DNA from 4 places in the Bradyrhizobium sp. NDS-1 genome. Region 1 is predicted to be linked to each of the others. Evidence: predicted binding sites of a transcription regulator. Region 1 holds the regulator's gene; each other region holds the start of a gene.
What was found. Region 1 encodes PhoB, which activates phosphate uptake and scavenging genes when phosphate is short. Its sites were predicted from a motif close to TGTCATNNANCTGTCAT; they were not measured.
Positions count from the first base shown of each region.

Region 2: RX330_RS21800 (RNA degradosome polyphosphate kinase) is a predicted target of PhoB. The motif match lies at 3,191-3,207, and genes of this name have one in related genera.
Region 3: RX330_RS22260 (DUF47 domain-containing protein) is a predicted target of PhoB. The motif match lies at 3,159-3,175, and genes of this name have one in related genera.
Region 4: RX330_RS01855 (DUF2794 domain-containing protein) is a predicted target of PhoB. The motif match lies at 2,282-2,298, and genes of this name have one in related genera.

Region 1 covers NZ_CP136628.1:7,362,180-7,367,196, forward strand. Annotated here, with positions in the region: gene argF (ornithine carbamoyltransferase) at 1-333, opposite strand, end outside; gene RX330_RS34450 (aspartate aminotransferase family protein) at 333-1,541, opposite strand; gene RX330_RS34455 (GcrA family cell cycle regulator) at 1,999-2,511, shown strand; gene phoB (phosphate regulon transcriptional regulator PhoB) at 2,741-3,448, opposite strand; gene phoU (phosphate signaling complex protein PhoU) at 3,472-4,188, opposite strand; gene pstB (phosphate ABC transporter ATP-binding protein PstB) at 4,200-5,017, opposite strand, start outside.
Region 2 covers NZ_CP136628.1:4,598,534-4,603,550, reverse strand. Annotated here, with positions in the region: gene ppx (exopolyphosphatase) at 1-909, opposite strand, end outside; gene RX330_RS21800 (RNA degradosome polyphosphate kinase) at 925-3,117, opposite strand; gene RX330_RS21795 (DnaA ATPase domain-containing protein) at 3,259-3,936, opposite strand; gene RX330_RS21790 (CDP-alcohol phosphatidyltransferase family protein) at 4,048-4,590, opposite strand; gene purM (phosphoribosylformylglycinamidine cyclo-ligase) at 4,748-5,017, shown strand, end outside.
Region 3 covers NZ_CP136628.1:4,692,019-4,697,035, reverse strand. Annotated here, with positions in the region: gene RX330_RS22275 (ABC transporter substrate-binding protein) at 1-1,160, shown strand, start outside; gene RX330_RS22270 (branched-chain amino acid ABC transporter permease) at 1,228-2,091, shown strand; gene RX330_RS22265 (branched-chain amino acid ABC transporter permease) at 2,093-3,061, shown strand; gene RX330_RS22260 (DUF47 domain-containing protein) at 3,216-3,860, shown strand; gene RX330_RS22255 (inorganic phosphate transporter) at 3,960-4,967, shown strand; gene sugE (quaternary ammonium compound efflux SMR transporter SugE) at 4,960-5,017, opposite strand, start outside.
Region 4 covers NZ_CP136628.1:382,885-387,901, forward strand. Annotated here, with positions in the region: gene acnA (aconitate hydratase AcnA) at 1-768, shown strand, start outside; gene RX330_RS01850 (DUF1223 domain-containing protein) at 1,003-1,779, shown strand; gene RX330_RS01855 (DUF2794 domain-containing protein) at 2,366-2,734, shown strand; gene RX330_RS01860 (GNAT family N-acetyltransferase) at 2,848-3,375, opposite strand; gene RX330_RS01865 (Bax inhibitor-1/YccA family protein) at 3,603-4,394, opposite strand; gene RX330_RS01870 (ABC transporter permease) at 4,675-5,017, opposite strand, start outside.

The DNA of each region.
Region 1 (5,017 bases):
CTCGTGATTGAGGATGCGGATCATGATGGCGTCGACGTAGCGCGACAGCACGCGCGCGGTGTCGGCGATGGTCTCGCCGCGCCCGAGCTGCATCTCGGCGCCGGTGAGCATGATGGGCTCGCCGCCGAGCTGGCGCATGGCGACGTCGAACGACACCCGCGTCCGCGTCGAGGGACGCTCGAAGATCATCGCCAGCGTCTTGCCTTCGAGCGGCTTGACCGGCTGCTGCGCCTTCTGCTTCGCCTTCATGGCGGAGGATGCGGCGAGCATGCGCTTGAGCTCCGACAGCGGGAGCTCGTTGATGTCGAGGAAATGTTTCGGCGACTTGCTCATCAGCTTGCCGCCCGCTTGGTCTGGCTGGACGAGATCGCAGCGCAGGCGCGCTCGAGCCTGACGACGCTGTCCTCGATCTCGGCTTCAGTGACGATCAGAGGCGGCAGGAAGCGCACGACATTGTCGCCCGCGCCGACCGTGAGCAGCTTTTCACCACGCAAGGCAGCCACGAGATCGCCCGACGGCACCACGGCCTTGATGCCGACCAGGAGGCCCTCGCCGCGCACTTCGCTGACGACATCGGGGTGACGGTCGATCACGGAGGCGAGCTTCTGCTTGAGCAGCAGCGACATTTTCTGCACGTGGTCGAAGAAGCCGGGCTCGAGCATGACGTCGAGCACGGCGTTGGCCGCCGAGATCGCCAGCGGATTGCCGCCGAAGGTCGAGCCGTGCGAACCGGGTCCCATGCCGGAAGCCGCTTCCGCCGTCGCCAGCACCGCGCCGATCGGGAAGCCGCCGCCGAGCGCCTTGGCCAGCGACATCACGTCGGGTGTGACGCCGGTGCGGCGATAGGCGAAGAGATCTCCCGTGCGGCCCATGCCGGTCTGCACCTCGTCGAAGGCGAGCAGCAGGCCCTTGTCGTCGCAGAGCTGGCGCAGCGCCTTGAGGAAGGCCGGCGTCGCGGCGCGCACGCCGCCCTCGCCCTGGATCGGCTCGATCAGGATGCCGGCGGTGTCGGGCCCGATCGCCTTCTTGACGGCGTCGAGGTCACCATGCGGGACCTGGTCGAAACCATCCATCGGCGGGCCGAAACCTTCGAGATATTTCGCAGAGCCGGTCGCTGCGAGGGTCGCCAGGGTGCGGCCATGGAAGGCGCCTTCGAAGGTGATGATGCGGTAGCGCTCGGGATGGCCCTTGGAGAAGTGATGATGGCGGACCAGCTTGATCACGCCCTCCAGCGCTTCGGCGCCGGAATTGCAGAAGAACACGAAGTCCGCGAAGCTCTCGTTGCACAGGCGCACGGCGAGCTTCTCGCCGTCCGGGCTCTGGAACAGGTTCGACATGTGCCACAGCTTCGTCGCCTGCTCCTGCAGCGCCTTGGTTAGATGCGGGTGGCAATGGCCGAGCGCATTCACGGCGACGCCCGAGGTGAAATCGAGATAGCGCTCGCCATTGGTCGCGATCAGCCAGCAGCCTTCGCCGCGTTCGAAACCGAGGTCGGCCCTGGCGAAAACGGGGAGCAAATGCGGCGCTGCGCTGTTAGTCATGACGGCCACTTGAATGTTGCGGACGGTGTGACGCGCGCATTGGGCAACGCACCATCGACCGGCCCGGAAAACGAAACGTGCCGCCTTTTAAGGGCGGCACGCGCGACTATCTTATGCCTGGCAAGACGGGTGTCAATGCCGCTGGGAAAGCCTCGGGAAACGCTGAATCCGTAGTCTTGCGGTGCCGATTTCGCGGGTTTTCACCACGGAACATGTGGAAGCGAGTCGGCGGACTCTTGCGCGGGAGTCACGCCATATTGTAGCGTTTGGATTGTCAGATACGACATCTCGTGCAGCGGTTCTGATCCCAAGAGTCCTCATGTACCGGCGTAAACGTTCGGGCGTCAGTGGCGCGCCCGGCGAGCCTTAAGGGATTCTGACGACACGGGTTTTTGAAGGCTTAGGCATTCGCTGCAAGGCCCCAGGATGGTTGGCCGGCAGCGAGGGAAAGGGTGCAATGACGGTTTTGACCTGGTCCGATGATCGCGTCGAGCAGCTGAAAAAGTTCTGGGAGGCCGGACTTTCGGCCAGCCAGATCGCAGCAGAGCTCGGCAATGTGACCCGCAATGCCGTGATCGGCAAAGTGCACAGGCTCGGTCTGTCCGGCCGTGCCAAAAGCCCTTCATCGGCAGCACCCCGGCCGCGCAAGGCGCGTCCCGCGCAGCACATGATGCGGGTGACCCGCCCCATTGCGCGCGGCAACACCGCGCTGGCGCAGGCCTTCGAGGTCGAAGTGGAGGCCGAACCGGTCACCTACGACAACGTGGTGCCGATGAGCCAGCGGCTGTCGCTGCTGGAGCTGAACGAGGCGACCTGCCACTGGCCGGTCGGCGATCCCTCGAGCCCGGATTTCTTCTTCTGCGGCGGCAAGGCGCTCTCCGGCCTGCCCTATTGCGCCCAGCACTCGCGCGTGGCGTATCAGCCCGCAGCGGACCGCCGTCGTGCACCGGCCAAGCCGAGCACGCGGTAAGTTAGCTGATTTGCTGACTGCAACGACGGCTGCCGTAGCGCGACGGCGCCTCAACCAACTCGGTGTCGTCCCCGCGAACGCGGGGAGCCATAACCACAGGGCGCAGATGTTGCGCTAGACGGTCACTCCGAGTCTTCGCCAAACCACGCCCTGTGGTTATGGGTCCCGGATCAGCGCTTCGCTTGTCCGGGACGACACTGAGTGTGTCGCCAGAATTTCCCAGAACCCCTTACGTCTGCTCCGCCTTCGCGAAGCGATCATCGAGCGCATAGCCCGCGCCGCGGACGGTGCGGATCGGGTCCTGCTCGCGGCCGAGATTGAGCAGCTTGCGCAGGCGGCCGATATGGACGTCGACGGTGCGCTCGTCGATGTAGATGTCGCGGCCCCAGACGCTGTCGAGCAGCTGCTCGCGCGAGAACACGCGGCCGGGATGCTCCAGGAAGAACTCCAGCAGCCGGTATTCGGTCGGTCCGAGATCGATCGGCCGGCCCGAGCGCGCCACGCGGCGCTTGTCGCGGTCGAGCTCGATGTCGCCATAGGCGAGCACGGTGGCTAGCCGCTCGGGACTGGCGCGCCGCAGGAGGCCCTTCACGCGCGCCAGGAGCTCCGGCACGGAGAACGGCTTCACGATGTAGTCGTCGGCGCCGGTCGCAAGGCCACGTACGCGCTCGCTCTCCTCGCCGCGCGCGGTGAGCATGATGATCGGCAGTTGCTTGGTCTCGGGACGGGTGCGCAGGCGGCGGCACAGCTCGATGCCTGACAGGCCGGGCAGCATCCAGTCGAGCACGATCAGGTCGGGAATGTGCTCCTTGAGGCGGGTGTCGGCGTCGTCGCCGCGCATGACCGTCTCGACGTCATAGCCGTCGCCTTCGAGGTTGTAGCGAAGAAGCTCGGTGAGAGCTTCCTCGTCCTCAACCACCATAATGCGTGCGCCCATGGTGTCGTCGCTCCTTGAGGTCTTCAGCTATTCGGGATCGTCGTGGCGAAGTTGGTCATGTCCCCCTTCGGCCGCTTGTCGGTGATCGCCTGGCCCTCGATCATGTAGAACACGGTCTCGGCGATGTTGGTGGCGTGGTCGCCGATCCGCTCGATGTTCTTGGCGCAGAACATCAGATGGATGCAGAACGAGATGTTGCGCGGATCCTCCATCATGTAGGTGAGGAGCTCGCGGAACAGCGAGGTGCAGATCGCGTCGACTTCCTCGTCGCCCTTCCACACCGCCATCGCCGCCGGCAGATCGTGCGCGGCGTAGGCGTCCAGCACCGACTTGACCTGCTGCTGCACGAGGTCGGTCATGTGCTCCAGGCCACGGAACAGTTTCAGCGGATGGAAATCCGTCTCCAGCGCGGCGACGCGCTTGCCCATGTTCTTGGCGAGGTCGCCGATGCGCTCGAGGTCGGTCGCAACGCGCATGGCGCCGACGATCTCGCGCAGATCGACCGCCATCGGCTGACGGCGGGCGATGGTGAGCACGGCGCGCTCCTCGATCTTCTTCTGCAGCGCGTCGAGTTCGGTGTCGATGGTGACGACGCGCTGGCCGAGCGCGACGTCGCGGCGGATCAGCGCGTCGACGGATTCGACGATCATGCGCTCGGCGATGCCGCCCATCTCGGCGACCAGTCGGGTGAGCTCCTGGAGGTCGGTGTCGAAAGCCTTTGCGGTATGTTCAGTACCCATGTCCCGTCTCCTCAGCCGAACCGGCCGGTGATGTAATCCTGCGTGCGCCGGTCGGTCGGCGACGTGAAGATCTTGCTGGTGTCGTCGAACTCGATCAGCTCGCCGAGATACATGAAGGCGGTCTTGTCGGAGACGCGCGCCGCCTGCTGCATGTTGTGGGTGACGATTGCGATCGTGTAGTTCTCGGACAGTTCCTGGATCAGTTCCTCGACCTTGGCGGTCGAGATCGGGTCGAGCGCCGAGCAGGGCTCGTCGAACAGGATCACTTCGGGCCGCACCGCGACGGTGCGGGCAATGCACAGGCGCTGCTGCTGGCCGCCGGAGAGCGACAGGCCGGAGGCGTTGAGCTTGTCCTTGACCTCGTTCCACAGCGCGCCGCCGCGCAGCGCCTTCTCGACGCGGCCGTCCATCTCGGACTTCGAGATCTTCTCGTAGAGACGGATGCCGAACGCGATGTTCTCGTAGATCGTCATCGGGAACGGCGTCGGCTTCTGGAACACCATGCCGACCCGGGCGCGCAGAAGATTGAGGTCGAGCCTGGGGTCGAGGATGTTGGTCTGGTCGAGCATCAGCTGGCCGGTAGCGCGCTGGCCCGGATAGAGATCATACATCCGGTTGAAGATGCGCAGCAGGGTCGACTTGCCGCAACCGGACGGGCCGATGAAGGCCGTGACGCGGTTGGTGCCGAGCGCCAGATTGATGTTCTTCAGCGCATGGTGCTCGCCGTAGTAGAAGTTGAGGTTGCGCGCGGTGACCTTGGCGGGTGCCTCGGGCAGCGGCTGCGAGCCGGGATGAACGGTCGGCGCGCTCACGGAAACAGACATTTCAC
Region 2 (5,017 bases), 2.8 Mb from region 1:
CGGCAGCTTCTCGTGCAGCAGGCCCTCGCGCACGCCGAAGGTCGAGAACACGATGGTCTTCGGCTTTGCCACCCGGATGATGTGCTCGAGCACCAGCGCCGCATAGGTGAGGAGCGGGCGGCGGGCGTCCGCAACGCTCTCGATGTCCGCGAGCATGTCCGCGGCCGCGAGGCGCCGGAGCCGACGCGAGAAATCGAGCGCTTCAACTGCGGAAATCGAATAACCGTGCATCACCTGGAGCGGATAGCCGCTCTGGATGATGTGAATGCGCGCGAGCGCGCGCCAGGTGCCGCCGACCGCGTAGAACGTGCGGCCGCGGCCCGCGGCGAGCTGCGGCACTCCGTCGAGCGCCTCGCGCACGATGCGGTCGGCGCGCTTGAGTGATTTGTGCGCGAGATCCTGCAGCGCAAGCCCGCCGAGCGGCAGCGTCACGCCGCTGCGCACGCTGTTCTTGCGCACGTCGATCAATTCGAGCGACCCGCCGCCGAGGTCGCCGACGATGCCGTCGGGATGGTGGATGCCCGAGATCACGCCGAGCGCCGACAGCCGCGCCTCGCGCGGACCGGACAGGATTTCGATCTTCACGGCGCAGATGCGCTCGGCCTTGGCGATGAAATCGGGGCCGTTGGAAGCGTCGCGGCAGGCGGCGGTGGCAATCGCGAACACGCGTCCGACCTGCATCACGCGGCACAATGCGCGGAATCGCTTCAGCGAAGTCAGCGCCTTGTCGACGGCGTCGGGGGCGAGCAGGCCGGTGCTCTGCACCTCGCGCCCGAGGCCGCACAGCGTCTTCTCGTTGAAGATCGGAATGAGGCTGCGCGTCAGCCCCTCGTAGACGACGAGACGGACCGAGTTGGAACCGATGTCGATGACAGCGACGCTCGAGCCGCGCTTGCGCGGCCTCTTCACGTCGGAAATCCCCGATCAGGATGGATGGCGTTCGTTCCGGCGCGTGAGACGACGCGGCGAGGATTCCTTGAGCGACTTTCCACGGCCAGACAGACTCGGATTTGTCATGAAGTAGTTGTGGACATTGAAGGGCTCCTCGCCCTTCGCGGTCTTCATACGCGTTGAGGACCCGTCCGGCAACAATTGCCAGCTCTGCTCATTGTCCTTCAGGTTGGCGACCATGATCTGTTCGAGAACCTGCTGATGCACCGTCGGATTTTGCAGCGGACACAGCACCTCGACACGGCGGTCGAGGTTGCGCGGCATCATGTCGGCGGACGAGATATACACAGCCGCTTTGGCGCTCGGCAGGCCCTGGCCCATGCCGAAGCAGTAGATTCGGCCGTGTTCCAGGAAGCGTCCGATGATCGACTTGACGCGGATGTTCTCCGACAGGCCGGGAATGCCGGGGCGCAGGCAACAGATGCCGCGCACCACGAGCTCGACCTGCACGCCGGCCTGGGAGGCCTCGTAGAGCGCGTCGATGATATCGGGGTCGACCAGCGCATTCATCTTCATCCAGACCGCGCCGTGTCGGCCGTGCCGCGCATGCGCGGTCTCGCCCTGGATGTGCTCGATGATGCGCTTGCGCAAGGTCAACGGCGACACCGCCATCTTTTCCAGATCGCTCGGTGCGGCATAGCCGGTGATGAAATTGAACACGCGCGCGGCATCGCGGCCGATGGTCGGGTCGGAGGTGAAGTAGGAGAGGTCGGTGTAGATGCGTGCGGTGACCGGGTGATAGTTGCCGGTGCCGGTATGGACGTAAGTCGTGAGGCTGCCGCCCTCGCGGCGCACCACCATCGAGAGCTTTGCGTGCGTCTTCAGCTCGAGGAAGCCATAGACGACCTGCACGCCGGCGCGTTCGAGGTCGCGTGCCCAGCGGATGTTGGCTTCCTCGTCGAAGCGCGCCTTCAATTCGATCAAGGCCGTGACGGATTTGCCGGCCTCGGCGGCTTCCGCCAGCGCGCGTACGATCGGGGAGTTGTTGGAGGTGCGGTAGAGCGTCTGCTTGATCGCGACGACATCGGGATCGCGCGTGGCCTGCTGCAGGAACTGCACCACCACGTCGAAGGATTCGTAGGGGTGATGGACGACGAGGTCCTTCTGCCGGATCGCGGCAAAGATGTCGCCGCCGTGCTCGCGCACGCGCTCGGGGTGGCGCGGCACGTAGGGCGTGAATTCGAGATCTGGCCGGTCGAGGCGGGTGAGCTGCGAGAGCTCGTTCATGGCGAGCACGCCGTCGACCAGGAACACCTCGTCGTCGGCGGCCGAGAGCGCGTGTTGCACGAAGCTGCGCAGCTCCTCCGGCATTTTGGCGTCGATCTCGAGCCGGATCACCGATCCGCGACGGCGGCGCTTCAGCGCGGTCTCGAACAGGCGGACGAGGTCTTCCGCCTCTTCCTCGATTTCGAGCTCGGAGTCGCGGATGATGCGGAAGGCGCCCTGGCCGTGCAGGTTGTAGCCGGGAAAAAGGCGGTTGATGAAGAGCGCGGTCGCCTGCTCCAGCGAGATCAGCCGGACGGCCTTGCCGTCAGCCGGCAGGCGGATGAAGCGGTCGATCTTGCCGGGCATGCGGATCAGCGCGTTCATCTGCTTGCCGTCGGCGGCGCGCGTGAGCTGGAGCGCGATGGTGAAGCCGAGGCTCGGGATGAACGGGAAGGGGTGGGCCGGATCGATCGCCAGCGGCGTCAGCAGCGGGAACACGTTGCTGAGGAAGTAGTCCTCGATCCAGGTCCGCTCCGCCTTGGTGACTTCCTTGCCCTCGACCAGCACGATGCCGACATCGGCCAGCGTGCTGCGCAGGTCGCGCCAGATCGCCTGCTGGTCGGAGGCGAGTTCGGAGACGGTGCGGTTGATCAGCGCGAGCTGCTCGGATGGCGTCAAGCCGTCGGGGCTGCGCTCGGCAATGCCCTCGCGCACCTGGGCCTTGATGCCGGCGACCCGGACCATGAAGAATTCGTCGAGGTTATTCGCTGAAATCGACAGGAATCGCACCCGCTCGAGCATCGGGTGGCTGGGATTGACCGATTCCTCCAGGACGCGGCGGTTGAAATGCAGCCAGGAGAGCTCGCGGTTGATGAATCGCTCGGGGCTGGAGGCGATCGCCGGCAAGCCCTCGGCCTCAGGCTCTTTCTCTTTAACTTCAATAGCTTGCGCAGAGTCCATCAGAAGTCGGTCCATCCAGTTCGCCCCAATTTGCGACTTACGCGCAAAACCGGCGGAAGCATGTGTTAGCGCGATGACGTTTCGATGACATTGATGTTCCGCCGCTTCGCGGCGTCAAGCCGCTCTGGAGCCCGCAACCGATCAGGCGTCCCGCAAGAGTTCGGCGGCCAGCGCCCTTGTAACGGGGCGGCCGAGCCGCAGGGCTTCACCGTCGAGCAGTTCCACGGCCTGGCGGGCGGCGGCTGAAGACCGCTCCAGGCGGGTGGCCAGGTAGCCGACCACGCTCTCGTCCACGGCGAGCTGGCGGTCGGCACAGAATTTGACGATCAGGCCGCGGAAGAGCTGGTCGTCGGGCGGCAGCAACGCGACCACGGGCACGGCGCGCAGGCGCGAGCGCAGGTCGCGAAGCTCGATCTCCAGCGAGGCCGGCCCCTCGCGTCCGGTGAAGAGAACGTAGACGCCGTCCTCGCGGGCAAGGTTCATCAGGTGGAAGAGGGCGCGTTCGTCGAATTCCCCGGCCCTGAGGTCCTCGACGACCAGCGCGCCGGTGGCGAGCGCGCCCGGAACGCCCGTGGCGGTCAGTGCGCTGGCCGCGGTCGAGCGGGCACCTGATACCTCGGCCCAGATCGCGGCGAGATGGCTCTTGCCGCTTCCTTCCGGACCGGCCAGCCACATGATCCGGTTCGGCCATTCCGGCCAGCTCTCGATCAGGCCGAGACCGGCCGCGTTGGCGGGGCCTTCAAGGAAATTGTCCCGGCTGAGGCTCTCCGCGTGCGGAAGCGAAAACGCCAATTGTCGGGGATGGACGCGGCCTGGCACGCTTGCTTTGCTCCATGCCGGCGCGCCGGCTTGTTGGAAAGGATTCGCCTTCATCGAGCGGGAGTTGGCCTTTTGCGGGGCCGCATCCCCTCTCATTTGGCTTCGATCGTGCTACTTGGCCTCGATCGTACTCATGTGCCGCAGCCACTCGACCAGATAGAGCGACACCGAGGAGAGCGTGAAGACCGTGACGAGACCCATCAGGATGATATCATAAGGAGCCGGCTTGAAGCCGAAGGCAAGCGCCGCCAGCACCAGGGCGGCGAACGCCACTTGTACCACGGTGTTGAGCTTGGACACCTTCGACGGCTTCATCTCGACGGGCCGGTCGAACAGCCAGGATACGATCACGGCGGCGACGATCATGATGTCGCGCGACACCACCAGGATCACGATCCAGCGCGGAATCGCACCCCAGATTCCCAGCGCCATGTAGATCGAGACCAGCAGCGCCTTGTCCGCGAGCGGATCGAGCAGGGCGCCGAGCTCGCTCGTCATGTTGAAGCGCTTGGCCAGGAAACCGTCGACGGCATCGCTGATACCGGCGATCAGGAAGACGGCAAACGCCACCTCCATTTGGCTCGACACGATGGCCCAGACGATGATCGGGACCAGCATGATGCGGCCCAGGGTAATGATATTTGGAATACTCACGAAAGCGCTTCCCGACACCCGGTCTGACCTCGAATCCGGCCTCTCGGGAGGCTGAACCGGTTGATATCTCTACATAGTATACGGCGGGGCGCCATGCGAGCCATTGCGCGTCCCCGGAATTCGACGTAACCAGCCGCAAACCCACTGGAAATCGGGCATGACCGACCGCAATAACGGCCTCACTTACGCCGATTCAGGCGTCGATATCGATGCGGGCAACCGCCTGGTCGACCTGATCAAGCCGATGGTGCGCGCCACCGCACGGCCCGGCGCCGACGCCGAGATCGGCGGATTCGGCGGCCTGTTCGACCTCAAGGCGGCCGGTTTCAAGGATCCCGTCCTGGTCGCCGCGACCGATGGCGTCGGCACCAAGGTCAAGATCGCGATCGAGACCGGGCTGCACGGCGGGATCGGCATCGACCTCGTC
Region 3 (5,017 bases), 2.7 Mb from region 1:
GCGCGTCGGCACAGGACAAGACCGTCAAGATCGGCGTGCTGACCGATAATTCCGGTCTTTATTCCGATCTCGGTGGTGCGGGCTCCACGCTGGCCGCTCAAATGGCGATCGAGGATTCCGGGCTTGCCGCCAAGGGCTGGAAGATCGACCTCATCTCCGCCGACCATCAGAACAAGCCCGATATCGCCACCACCATCGCGCGCCAATGGATCGACGTCGAGAAGGTCGACATCTTCATGGACGTGCTGAACTCCGGTGTCGCACTCGCGGTCAACAATGTCGTCAAGGAGAAGAATTCGATCCTGATCGACACCGGCGCGGCGACCTCGGATCTGACGAACGCCCAATGTTCGCCGAACACCGTCCATTGGGTCTACGACACCTATATGCTGGCGAACAGCACCGGTCAGGCGCTGGTGAAGGCCGGCGGCGATACCTGGTACTTCCTCACGGCCGACTATGCGTTCGGCGCGGCGCTGGAGCGCGACACCACGGCGGTGGTGCAAAAGGCGGGCGGCAAGGTGCTCGGCAGCGTCAAGCACCCGCTCAATTCCTCGGACTTCTCCTCGTTCCTTCTGCAGGCGCAGGCATCGAAGGCGAAGATCGTCGGACTTGCGAATGCCGGCGGCGACACCACCAATTCGATCAAGCAGGCCGCCGAATTCGGCATCGTCGCTGGCGGGCAGAAGCTTGCCGGACTGCTCTTGTTCATCACCGACGTTCATTCGCTCGGCCTCAACGTGGCGCAAGGGCTCAATTTCACCGAGACCTTCTATTGGGATCTCAACGACGGAACGCGCGCCTTCGCCAAGCGCTTTTCCGAGCGCATGAAGAACAAGGCGATGCCTTCGATGGTGCAGGCCGGTGTCTATTCGGGACTGATCCATTACTTCAAGGCGCTGGAGGCGATGGGCAGCAATCCGCATGACGGCGTCAAGGCGGTCGAGAAGATGAAGTCGATGCCGACCGACGATCCGCTGTTCGGTCAGGGCAGTATCCGGGTCGATGGCCGCAAGATTCACCCGGCCTATCTGTTCGAGGTCAAGAAGCCCTCGGAGTCGAAGGGGCCGTGGGACTATTACAAGCTGGTGGGCACCGTTGCTGCGGACCAGGCATTCCGGCCGCTCTCCGAGAGCGCCTGTCCGCTGGTGAAGAAGTAACTCTCGTGGCCCGCCGCGCGGTCGTGCCGCCGGCGGGCTTTCATTTTGGTGGCGGAAGCTAATCCCGATGCAGGCTCTCTACGCACAGTTACTGGTAGGATTGATCAACGGCTCGTTCTATGCGTTGCTCAGTCTCGGGCTTGCCGTGATCTTCGGCATGCTCAACATCATCAATTTCGCCCACGGCGCGCTCTACATGATGGGCGCCTTCGTCGCCTATTTCCTGTTGAACCTCGGCGGCATCAACTATTGGTGGGCGTTGCTGCTGGCGCCGATCATCGTCGGCATCTTCGGCATGATCCTGGAACGGACCATGCTGCAATGGCTGACCGGGCTCGATCACCTCTACGGCCTGCTCCTGACCTTCGGCATCGCGCTGATCGTACAGGGTGTGTTCCAGAACTATTTCGGCTCCTCGGGCCTGCCTTATGCCATTCCGGACCAGCTCAAGGGCGGCATGAACCTCGGCTTCATGTTCCTGCCGATCTATCGCGGCTGGGTCGTCGTGTTCTCGCTGGTGGTTTGCCTTGCGACCTGGTTCCTGATCGAGAAGACGCAGCTCGGCGCTTACCTGCGCGCCGCCACTGAGAATCCGACGCTTGTGCGCGCCTTCGGCATCAACGTTCCACGCATGATCACGCTGACCTACGGTCTCGGCGTCGGCCTTGCCGCGCTTGCCGGCGTGCTCTCGGCGCCGATCAATCAGGTGCGGCCGCTGATGGGCGCCGACCTCATCATCGTCGTGTTCGCGGTGGTGGTGATCGGCGGCATGGGATCGATCATGGGCTCGATCATCACCGGCTTTGCGCTCGGCGTGATCGAGGGGCTGACCAAATATTTCTACCCCGAGGCGTCCAACACCGTGGTGTTCGTGCTGATGGTGCTGGTGCTCTTGGTGAAGCCAACGGGATTGACGGGAAGGGCGGCCTGATATGACAACCCTGACGGACGACACGCTGCCGGCAACCCCGCGTGCAATGCGGGACGAGATGATCGTTTTCGTGGTGATGGCGCTCCTGCTGGCGGCTGTGCCGTTCACGGGAGTCTACCCGTTCTTCGTGATGCAGGCGCTGTGCTTCGCGCTGCTCGCCTGCGCCTTCAACCTGTTGGTCGGCTATGGCGGATTGCTGTCGTTCGGCCACGCGATGTTCTTGGGAACGGCGGGCTATTGCAGCGCGCATGCACTGAAAGTGTGGGCCCTTCCACCCGAGCTCGGCATCCTCGTCGGCATCGCCGCGGCTTTCGTGCTCTCGATCATCACCGGCTACATCTCGATCCGCCGCCAGGGCATCTATTTCTCGATGATCACGCTGGCGCTGTCCCAGCTCCTGTACTTCATCTATCTCCAGGCCCCGTTCACCCACGGCGAGGACGGCATCCAGGGCATCCCGCAGGGGCGCATGTTCGGCGTGCTCGATCTCTCCAAGCCGACGGTGCTGTATTACGTCGTGCTGGTCGGCTTCCTCGCCGGCTTTCTCTTGATCTTCCGCATCATCAACTCGCCGTTCGGCGAGGTCCTGAAAGCGATCCGCGAGAACGAGCCGCGCGCGATCTCGCTGGGCTACCGGACCGACCAGTACAAGTTCCTGGCCTTCGTCCTGTCGGGCACGCTGGCCGGATTTGCCGGTGCGCTGAAGGTGTTCGTGGCGCAAAACGCATCGCTCACCGACGTCCACTGGTCGATGTCTGGCGAAGTCGTGCTGATGACGCTGGTCGGTGGCCTCGGGACCGTCTTCGGACCGGTGGTCGGGGCCTTCGTGATCATCGCGATGCAGCAGTACCTGGCGGGCTTCGGCCAGTGGGTGACGGTGATCCAGGGCTCGATCTTCGTGATCTGCGTGCTCACCTTCCGCCGCGGCGTTATCGGCGAAATCGCCCATTACTTCCGGCGATCGCTCTAAATAGCTGATTTGACTTCGATTTAATTGCTGCTTGAAAGCGGTGGATGATCCGGCTCCGCGGGCGTGAGATGACACGCGCGCGGATCGGAAATGGTTTATGACAGCTTCATGACGGCCCTCGGGCCGGGCCATTTCCAACCGGTAGCCTATCCCCATGATGCGATGGTTTCGCGCTTTCCTGCCCAAGGAAGAACGGTTCTTCGACCTGTTCGACCGCCATGCCCAGACGGTGATCCAGGGCTCGATCGCGCTCCAGGGCATGCTCAACGGGGGCGAGGAGACGCCGGTCTATTGCCAGCGCGTCAACCAGTTCGAGAACGACGCCGACAACATCACCCGCGAGGTGCTGACGGCGGTGCGGCGCACCTTCATCACCCCGTTCGACCGCGGCGACATCAAGAACCTGATAACGTCGTTGGACGACGCCATCGACCAGATGCAGCAGACCGCCAAGGCCGTGATGCTGTTCGAGGTCCGCAGCTTCGAGCCGCCGATGCGCGAGATCGGCGGACTCCTGATCGAATGCGCCAATCTGGTCGGCCGTGCGCTGCCGCTCATGCAATCGATCGGCCCGAACGTCGCCATGCTGACCGCCATCACGGAAGAGCTGGGCAAGCTGGAGGGCCGCGTCGATGATCTCCACGACATCGGGCTGAAGGAGCTGTTTCTCAAGCATCGCGATGGCAACGCGATGGACTTCATCGTCGGCGCCGAGATCTACGACCACCTCGAGAAGGTGGCCGATCGCTTCGACGACGTCGCGAACGAGATCAACAGCATCGTCATCGAGCAGGTTTAGCACATGATCGGTAAAAGTGTGCAGCGGTTTTCCGTCGCGACAAACGCTGAACGCGTTTGCGCGGACATCATGCGCAAAGCTTAGGGCAGGGGCCGCGCCGTGGATGCTGCGTTGGCTCTTCCCATCCTGGTCGGCTTGATCGCCGTCGCGCTGCTGTTCGACTTCCTGAACGGCCTGCATGACGCCGCCAATTCGATCGCGACCATCGTCTCGACCCGCGTGCTGCGGCCGCAATTCGCGGTATTCTGGGCCGCGTTCTTCAATTTCATCGCCTTCATGGTGTTCGGGCTGCACGTCGCCCAGACCATCGGCACCGGAATCATTGATCCCGCGATCGTCGATGCTCAGGTGATCTTCGCGGCGCTCGTCGGCGCCATCGTCTGGAACCTCGTGACCTGGGCGCTCGGCATCCCGTCTTCGTCATCGCACGCGTTGATCGGCGGACTGGTCGGCGGCGGCATGGCTAAGGCCGGGATTTCGGCCGCGGTGTGGAGTGGCTTGACGAAGACGGTGCTTGCGATCGTGCTGTCGCCGCTGGTCGGCTTCTTGCTCGCGATGATGCTGGTTGCGATCGTGTCCTGGGCATCGGTGCGCTCGACGCCATTCGCGGTCGATCGCGCCTTCCGTATTCTGCAATTCGCCTCCGCCTCGCTCTATTCGCTCGGCCATGGCGGCAACGACGCGCAGAAGACCATGGGCATCATCGCGGTGCTGCTCTATTCGCAGGGCCATCTCGGCAGCGAATTCTCCGTGCCGTTCTGGGTGGTGCTGTCCTGCCAGGCGGCGATGGCGCTGGGGACGCTGATGGGCGGCTGGCGCATCGTCCGCACCATGGGCCTGCGCATCACCAAATTGACGCCAATGCAGGGCTTCTGCGCCGAGACGGGGGGCGCCGTGACCCTCTTCATGGCTACCTTCCTCGGCGTTCCCGTCTCGACCACTCACACCATCACCGGCGCCATCGTCGGCGTCGGCGCCGCCCGCCGCGTTTCGGCGGTGCGCTGGAACGTCGCGAGCTCGATCGTCTATGCCTGGGTGATCACGATCCCGGCCTCCGCGATCGTTGCAGCGCTGACCTGGTGGGCGGTCCAGATCTTCTTCAGGTAACGAGCTTCAGCCCGATAATCCCGGCGACGATCAGCCCAATGCTGGCAAGG
Region 4 (5,017 bases), 670 kb from region 1:
CCGCCCTATTTCGACGGCATGAAGAAGGAGCCGGAGCCGGTCACCGATATCGTCGAGGCGCGCATCCTCGCCATGTTCGGTGACAAGATCACGACCGACCACATCTCGCCGGCAGGCTCGATCAAGCTCACCTCGCCCGCGGGCAAATATCTCAGCGAGCATCAGGTGCGTCCCGCCGACTTCAACCAGTACGGCACGCGTCGCGGCAATCACGAAGTGATGATGCGCGGCACCTTCGCCAACATCCGCATCAAGAACTTCATGCTGAAGGGCGCCGACGGCAACATTCCGGAAGGCGGTCTCACCAAGCACTGGCCCGACGGCGAGCAGATGTCGATCTACGACGCCGCGATGAAGTACCAGCAGGAGCAGGTGCCACTGGTGGTGTTCGCCGGTGCCGAATACGGCAACGGCTCCTCGCGCGACTGGGCTGCCAAGGGCACGCGTCTGCTCGGCGTGCGCGCCGTGATCTGCCAGAGCTTCGAGCGCATCCATCGCTCCAACCTGGTCGGTATGGGCGTGTTGCCGCTGACCTTCGAGGAAGGCACCTCGTGGTCGTCGCTCGGTCTGAAGGGCGACGAGAAGGTCACGCTGCGCGGCCTAGTCGGCGACCTCAAGCCGCGCCAGAAGCTGACCGCGGAGATCGTCTCCGGCGACGGTTCATTGCAGCGCGTTTCGCTGCTCTGCCGCATCGATACGCTGGACGAGCTCGACTACTACCGCAACGGCGGCATCCTGCACTATGTGCTGCGCAAACTCGCGGCGTAAGCGCGGATTTGTGAACCATGGCTCACTGCGAAGTGAGTAGAAGGTTAGATGAAGGCGGCCTATCACAAGGCCGCCTTCGTGCGTTTGCGGCATGCTCCAGATGGGCCCGCCCGGCGGAAAACCTCCCTTTGGCGGTTGGCCTGGACGGTCGAGTGTACCGCGCCCCGTAAGACTACGGTGACCATCCGGCGATAAGATCTCCCTTTCCACGAGCAATGGTGTGCGGCGTTCGACATGACAACAATGACGGCTTCTCATCTGGTTTCACGTTGGTCCGGTGCCCTCTGGTCGGGAGCTATCGGCATCTGTGCGATCGTCGCCGTCATCCGTCCTGCACAGGCTGATCCCCGCGCCGTTGTCGAATTGTTTACCTCACAGGGCTGCTCCTCATGTCCGCCCGCCGACCAGATCATCGGTGATCTGTCCAAAGACCCGTCGATCATCGCGCTGAGCATGCCGATCGATTATTGGGACTATCTCGGTTGGAAGGACACGCTGGCGGATTCGCGCTTCTCTGCACGCCAGCGTGCGTATTCGCGCGTGCGCGGTGACCGCGAGGTCTACACGCCGCAGGTCGTGGTCAACGGCTCCACCCATGTCGTCGGCAGCGATCGTGCGGGCATCGAGAACGCGATCCGCAAGTCCGACCCGGGTAAGGGCGTGATGAGCGTGCCGGTGACGATGTCGCTCGCCGGCAAGCAGATCAACGTGTCGGTGGCCGCGAGCAAGGAGCCGGCAGTCTCGCAGGGCGAGGTCTGGATCTGCTCCATCGCCAAGTCGGTGCCGATCGCGATCACCCGCGGCGAGAATCGCGGGCAGCAGGTCACCTATCATAATGTGGTGCGCAACGTGCTCAAGGTCGGTGACTGGACCGGGCGTTCGGAAAGCTGGACGGTACCGATCGAGAACCTCACGCGCGACGGCGTCGATGGCGCGGTGGTCTATATCCAGGACGGCACTCGGGACAGGCCCGGCCCGATGCTGGGCGCGGCGTACACGTCGCTGCACTGATTTTCTGATCAGCGCATTCTGCTCTCGACCCTCATGGTGAGGAGTGCGCCCTTGCGCGCGTCTCGAACCATGCAAGGCCCCGCAGATGCAACCGGGCCTTCCATCCTTCGGGACGCCGCGCGAAAAGCGCGGCCCTCAGGATGAGGGGAGACAGTCTTCGGGCTTCCCGGAGAAAAGGTGCGTTGGCAGGAACATCCGACACAAACAAAAAAGGACCAACTTGCGTTGGCCCTCCTTGTTGCGCGTACAGACCCGATCCTGTTCGACCCCGGGGGGCTGGGGGCTGAGGAATCCGGAACCGAAAGGACCGGGTCAACGCACCTCAGTCTTTTCGCAATGCAGGGCGGCAGTCGCTGGGCGGAAAAGCGGCGAGAGTATGATTCCTGCTAACGATCCCGTGACGGTTTGCCGCGAGGAAGTTCCACTCCTGCGTGTGCCCGATTCCGACAAGTTGAGCAGGCGAGTTCCATCAACAGGTCTTGCGGCGGGGAACGGTTGGCGCAATCATATCACCGTCATGATCCGCGGCTCCGGGGACGGTTTTCGCGGACGCGATCATGCCGTGCGACGAGGAGGCGCGCTTCCCATGAGTCTGTCGGAGGATGCTGATCCGAGCGAGCAGCGGGCGGCGGCGCGTCCCGCCGCTGCGACGACGCAACTGAACCGAGTGACGTTCAACCGGCTCGAGCTGCACCGCATTCTCAATCTCTACGGCCGCATGGTCGCCGACGGCGAATGGCGCGACTATGCCATCGACTTCCTCAGGGACCGTGCCGTGTTCTCGGTCTATCGCCGTGCCTCGGAAGTGCCGATCTACCGCATCGAGAAGGATCCGCGGCTGGCGCGCAAGCAGGGCATGTACAGCGTGATCTCGGCGACCGGCCTGATCCTGCGCCGCGGTCACGAGTTGGAACGCGTGCTGCTGGTGATCGATCGCAAGCTGGCGGTGGTGTGACGTCTCGAGTGGCGACGTAGGTGGGCAAAGGCGCGACGCGCCGTGCCCACGTCCTTTCTCTATCGCAGCGATGGTGGGCACGCCTACGCTTTGCCCACCCTACGAGAGCGCAGCTATTTCGGCACCGTGCTTGCGCCCTCGCCGAGGTCGCGCTGCATCATCACCGTGTCCAGCCAGCGGCCGAATTTCAACCCGACATTGGGATGCGTGCCGATCATCTTGAAGCCGCCTTTGGTGTGCACGCCGATCGAGCCGGCATTGGCGGAATCGCCGATCACCGCGATCATCTGGCGGAAGCCGCGCGCCTCGCATTCCGTGATCAGCCGCTCCAGCAGCTTTGAGCCGACACCGCGGCGATGGAAGGAGGGATCGAGATAGATCGAGTTCTCGACCGTGAAGCGATAGGCCGGGCGCGGACGGTAGGCACCGGCATAGGCATAGCCGGCAACGCGTCCTTCCAGCATGGCGACGAAATAGGGATAGCCGCCCTCGATCAGCACGCGATAGCGGCGCGTCATCTCTGCGAGGTCGGGCGGCTCCAGCTCGAACGTCGCGGTGCCCTCGCGGACGGCCTGCTGGTAGATGGCGGTGATGGCGGGAAGGTCGGCCTCGGTCGTGGGCCTGATTTCAGGTGCGGACATGGAGGCGAGATTAGAGCCTTCCCGCGGCGGCCGGAAGGGGCCTCGGCGCAACCCCATACCCCGTCATTGCGAGGAGCTCTCGCGACGAAGCAATCCAGGCTGTCTCCGCGGAGGCACTCCCGGATTGCTTCGCTGCGCTCGCAATGACGGTGTCTGAGGCAACCGTACCCCAAACAAAAACCCCGGCCTCTCGGCCGGGGTTCATGTCGTTCACTCTGATCCGTCGCTTACTCGCGCTGGCCGAGGAGCTGCAGCAGCAGCGTGAACAGGTTGATGAAGTTCAGGTACAGCGACAGCGCGCCGGTGATGGCTGCACGCTCCGCGACCTCACCGCCGGCCGAGGAATAGCCGTAGATGTAGTCGTTCTTCAGCCGCTGCGTATCCCAGGCGGTGAGGCCCGAGAACACCAGCACGCCGACCACCGACACGATGAACTGCAGCATCGAGCTCGCCAGGAACAGGTTCACCAGGCTGGCGATGACGATGCCGATCAGGCCCATGAACAGGAACGAGCCCATGGCGGTCAGGTCACGCTTGGTGGTGTACCCGTAGAGGCTGAGCGCACCGAAGGTCGCCGCGGTGATGAAGAACACCCGCACGATCGAGGTGTGCGTGAACACCAGGAAGATCGACGACAGCGAGATACCCATCAGTGCCGCGAACACCCAGAACAGGATCTGGGCGGTCGAAGGCGCGAGACGGTTGATGCCCGCCGAGATCACGAACACCATCGCGAGCGGCGCCAGCATGAACAGCCACTTGAGGGGGCTCACGAACATCGCATAGCCGAACGGCGTCAGGAACAGCTTGCCGACGCGAACCGCGTCCGCCGTCGGAACGTCGGTCACGGCGGCCATGTAGACGCCGAGCGCGGCCAGGCCGGTGATGGCCAGGCCAATGCTCATGTAGTTGTAGATGCGCAGCATATAGGCGCGCAGGCCGGCATCGACCGTCGCGGCGTCAACACGCCCGGCGGCCCTGCCGAAAGGAGAAGCGTAGTTACGGTCTAGGTCCGACATGGTCGAATTCCCGTTGGTTGGTCCGTCCGGCATGAGGGTCGCCACGCCGCCGGTTCGTCAAATTCTATCTCGGATACCGATGCAAACCGACTAAATTCTGGCTAACAATCGGGGCTCCGAACCCACTCGATATGTGGGAAACTAACACATTCGCTGCAACCTTCCACGCGCGGCTGAATGTCGCCCTCCGCGGCAATCCTGACGCGAGCCTGACGAGCAGTCGTGGTTAATCCCGGGAATCGTGCGATTCCGCGCCCCCGCGGCCAGCCGCTTCAATTTGTCACAAATTCCGCAACACCGTCGCGGGCTTTTTGTTCAATGCCAGCAGCGTGCCGGCGAGCCCGAGCCCGACGGTGACGACCAGGGCAGCCATCACAACGCCCGCCGCGCTGCCGGCCTGCCAGACGAAGCTCAGCGTCATCACCCGCGTCACGATCATCCAGGCCGCGATGCTGCCGGAGATCACGCCGAACAATGCGGTGGCGAGCCCGATCAGGAGATATTCGAGCGCATAGGCGCCCAGCAGCCGCAGTCGCGTCGCGCCCAGCGTCTTCAGGATCACCGCATCATAGACCCGGTGGCGATGGCCGGCGGCGAGCGCCCCGCCCAGCACCAGGATCGCC